2 regions of the Pseudoalteromonas sp. JC28 genome follow, and region 1 is predicted to be linked to the other one. Evidence: predicted binding sites of a transcription regulator. Region 1 holds the regulator's gene; the other holds the start of a gene.

Region 1 (2,207 bases):
GGCGAAAGAAGACGAGTCGAAATTGCTCGCGCTTTAGCCGCAAACCCTAAGTTTATCCTGTTAGATGAACCTTTTGCTGGTGTTGATCCTATTTCGGTGTTAGATATAAAGACAATCATAGAGCACCTAAAAAACCGTGGTATCGGTGTGCTTATCACCGATCATAACGTTAGAGAAACACTGGACGTATGTGAAAAAGCCTACATCGTTTCACATGGTGAGTTAATCGCTGCAGGCACGCCAGAACATGTTTTGGCAGATCAAACCGTAAGAGATGTCTACCTAGGCGAACAATTCAAGCTATAGTTAAGACGTAGTATTAATAACTGTTAAAAAGGATTGTTAGAGATACATGAGGCAATCATTACAGCTGCGCATGGGGCAGCAACTTACAATGACTCCGCAACTGCAACAAGCCATTCGCTTGCTGCAGCTTAGTACATTGGATCTGCAACAAGAAATACAAGAAGCATTAGACAGCAATCCATTGTTGGAAGTGGAAGAAGGTGATAATACTGACGGCGAAAACGCTGACCAACACAGCCAAGAAAAGAGCCGTGCTGACGACAATCAAGATTCAGCCGATGAAACGCAGGTTAGTGACTATGAGATAGACTCAGATACCGCCATGAGCAAAGACACTGTGAGCGATGACCTTGCCATGGATGTCACTTGGGACGAGTATATGAGTGCAGCGCCTGCTGCAAGCTCAGGTCCACTTCCCGATGACGATAATGTTTATCAAGGGGAAACCTCTGAATCTCTCCACGATTATCTCATGTGGCAACTCGAACTGACACCATTTAGTCCAACAGATAGAGCTATTGCGATTGCGATTATTGAAGCGGTCGACCTGTCAGGCATTCTAACACTGTCTTGCGAAGACATTTTAGAAAGCATTAATGACGAGAATAGCGAAGAGCCTATTGAGCTAGATGAAGTCGAAGCCGTACTCAAACGCATTCAGCTTTTTGACCCTGTCGGTATCGCAGCGCGTAGTTTACAAGAATGCTTATGCATTCAGCTAAACCAATTCGCCCCAGATACCCCATGGATTGCCGAAACAAAAATGATCCTGACAGAGCATATCGACTTGCTTGCCAGCCGTGACTATCGAACTTTGGCTAAGAAAACGCGCCTTAAAGAAGCCGATCTCAAAGAGGTCATGACGTTAATACATAGCCTTAACCCAAAGCCTGCGGCAAGCATTATTCATGAAGAGCCTGAATATGTGATCCCTGACGTATCGGTGAAAAAAGTAAAAGGTCGTTGGGTCGTAGAGCTAAATCCTGATGCTATGCCTAAAATAAGAGTAAATGACCATTACGCTGCGATGTCTAGAACGGCGAAATCCAGTACGGATAGTCAGTTTATTCGCTCACATTTACAAGAAGCAAAGTGGTTTATTAAAAGCTTAGAAAGCCGAAATGATACTTTATTAAAAGTTACCAATTGCATTGTGCAACAACAACAGGCATTCTTTGAACATGGCCCCGAAGCAATGCGCCCTATGGTGCTAAATGATGTTGCTGAAATGGTTGAGATGCATGAGTCCACAATTTCCCGTGTGACAACACAAAAATACATGCATACACCTCGGGGAATATTTGAGCTGAAGTATTTCTTCTCTAGCCATGTAAGTACGGAAAATGGAGGTGAGTGCTCTTCTACAGCAATTAGAGCACTTATCAAAAAGCTGATAGCTGCAGAGAATACCGCGAAGCCATTGAGTGACAGCAAAATTGCAGATATCTTAGCTGAGCAAGGAATTAAGGTAGCGAGACGTACGATTGCAAAATATCGTGAATCCCTAGCCATTCCACCGTCAAATCAGCGTAAAAGCTTGATATAAGACGTAAAACCCAAGAAGGAAAAATGCTTATGCAACTAAATCTAACTGGTCGCCATGTAGAAATTACTGACTCATTAAGAGACTATGTCACCAACAAGTTTGCGAAGCTAGAAAGGCACTTTGATCATATCAATAATGTGCATGTGATCCTTGATGTCGAGAAACTAGTACAAAAAGCAGAAGCAACATTACACGTAAACGGCGGCGAGCTATTTGCATCAACAGAGCATCAAGATATGTATGCCGCAATTGATGGCCTTATCGACAAGCTAGATCGTCAAGTTATTAAACACAAAGAGAAGCTCACTCGACACTAAGATGAAATTAAGTGAATTAGTGAACAAGGACTGCAGTA
Region 2 (2,207 bases), on a different contig from region 1:
TTATATCCCCTCAAAGCCTTTAGAAATTAAGGCAATGAAAACCTATTTGGTTATTGAGCCTGCCAAGCCCAAGGTGGAGCATATTGAGACACCAGCGATAACTGAAGATAAGCCAGTAAAGGAGTTAAAACCGACGCTGAAGGACGATACGGTTGAAGTACTAAAAACTGCGCAAACGGAACCAAAAAAGCCTACGGTTGAAAGTACAACCAAGCACATAGCCAAAGCAGCAGTCGTCACGCAACCTAAAAAGTTAGACCATCGCAAAGCAATCTCTCAATTTCGTCAGCAACTTTTAGAGCGCACTCCCAGTGACGTTGTACTCAGCCAAAACCAAAAAAAGCCGCAGCAGATCACCGTGCCTAAAGCGCATCAAACCAGTGCTGCGAGCAAGCCAAGAGAGCTACTCGCATCCACACCACATTATAAAGTCTACCGTGAAAATGGCCTGTGCTATACTGAGGTTAGACTCGATCCGAGTATTCCTACACCAGAGGGATTAAGTAATAACTGGCGTACTCCGCCTCGCCCTTGCGATGGCGGTGCCATTAAAAAAGCCTATGATGCCGCGATGAGTAAATGGCTAAACAAACGCTAATCTTGCTATCATAAAGCAAATTTATTGCTAAGAGTCCATTATGGAAAAAGTCACCATTTTAGTTGACGCCCAAAATGTTTATTACACCACCAAGCAAGCCTACCAAACAGGCTTTGACTATAACGCATTTTGGCGTAAAGCAACGGCTAATCGCGAGGTATATCAAGCCATTGCCTATTCCAGCGAACGGGGTGACGACAAACAAAAGCAGTTCCAAAATATCCTGCGAGCGATTGGCTTTGAGGTGAAGTTAAAGCCTTATATTCAACGTGCCGATGGCTCCGCAAAATGTGATTGGGATGTTGGCATTACCATTGATGCCATGGAATGCGCGTCAGGATCCGATGTAATAATTCTAGTAACTGGCGATGGTGATTTTGATTTACTCGCGAATAAACTCAGAGATAAATACCATACCCGAGTCGAAGTTTACGGCGTGCCGCAGCTTACCGCCGCCTCACTGATCCGTGCCGCTAGTGAGTTTATTCCTATTGATAGTAAACTATTAATTAGTCGACGCAGGTCTGAAATACATCACGGCGATTAACACTGTCAGATACGTTCCTATACGACAAATAGTCCACCTCCATAGCCAACCACACAAATTCTTATGACTTGCCGTAAAGTAATTTTATGGCACAGCTATTGCTTATAAAACCACAGATGTCATTTTTTTGATTTGGAGTTTTGTATGGAATTTGCGTTACTTGCTATTTTGGCTCTAGTGGTCGTTGCTTCCATTGTCGCTTCTAAGTACACCGATGTGGGTGGCAATCCTTATCCATTTAATCGTAAAGAATCTGTTTTTACCACCGTTGAAGCATCGTTTCTACATTTATTAGAACGTGCCGTTGGCGATAGATATAAAATCGTTAGCCGCATTAAGCTCATTGATGTGATTGAGTGCAAGCCGGGTATCTCTCCAAAAGCACGTCGTGCTGCGGTAACTAAAGCTAAAAATAAGCAGTTGGATTATGTCTTGGTAGACAAAGAGACACTGAAAATTGTTGCCGCTGTTGACTTGGTCAATAACGCCAATAAAAACGGCCATAAAGCACAAAAAGATTGGTTTGTAAGTGGCGCTCTGGAATCTGCGGGTATTCCACACATTCGTATGAAAATCAAAAGTGGCTACCAAAGCGCTGAGGTCCGTGCGGCAATCCTATTCAAGCTTGGCCAAAAAGTGGAGATGCCAAAGAAAACCAGAAACCGCACCTACAAACCTGCGGTACTGTCTCCTTCACAGGCAAAAGCACAGTCAACTCAGTTGGCAGAAATCTAGCAAAACGGGCGTCAGCCCGTTTTTTGTTTTACCTATCAAAACCCCTTTCGTATAATAAAAGCAATTTTGACACTGGGGCTTTCCCCACCACAAATTAGGAATCTTTTGATGAAAGTAGGCATTATCGGCGCAATGGAGCAAGAAGTTACCATTTTGCGTAACACCATGGAAAACCCGCAAACATTGACCAAAGGTGGCTTTACTTTTTATACCGGCAAACTGGCTGGTCTTGACGTAACGCTTGTACAGTCTGGCATTGGTAAAGTGGCAGCGACGGTTGCGACAACTTTGCTTATCGACAACTTTGCGCCAGATTGCGTGATCAAC

Evidence for each region. The regulator sigma-54, encoded in region 1, starts transcription at its own class of promoters, with help from an activator protein. The targets are predictions, from matches to a motif close to GTTGGCACGNNNNTNGNNT.
Region 2: a site for sigma-54 is predicted at 1,231-1,249, ahead of DS891_RS10570 (DUF2726 domain-containing protein). Genes of this name have one in related genera too.

The regions. Positions count from the first base shown of each region.
Region 1 covers NZ_QOKX01000007.1:480,398-482,604, forward strand. Annotated here, with positions in the region: gene lptB (LPS export ABC transporter ATP-binding protein) at 1-306, shown strand, start outside; gene DS891_RS17605 (RNA polymerase factor sigma-54) at 353-1,852, shown strand; gene hpf (ribosome hibernation promoting factor) at 1,882-2,169, shown strand; gene ptsN (PTS IIA-like nitrogen regulatory protein PtsN) at 2,171-2,207, shown strand, end outside.
Region 2 covers NZ_QOKX01000004.1:159,554-161,760, reverse strand. Annotated here, with positions in the region: gene DS891_RS10580 (hypothetical protein) at 1-598, shown strand, start outside; gene DS891_RS10575 (NYN domain-containing protein) at 639-1,145, shown strand; gene DS891_RS10570 (DUF2726 domain-containing protein) at 1,290-1,880, shown strand; gene mtnN (5'-methylthioadenosine/S-adenosylhomocysteine nucleosidase) at 1,989-2,207, shown strand, end outside.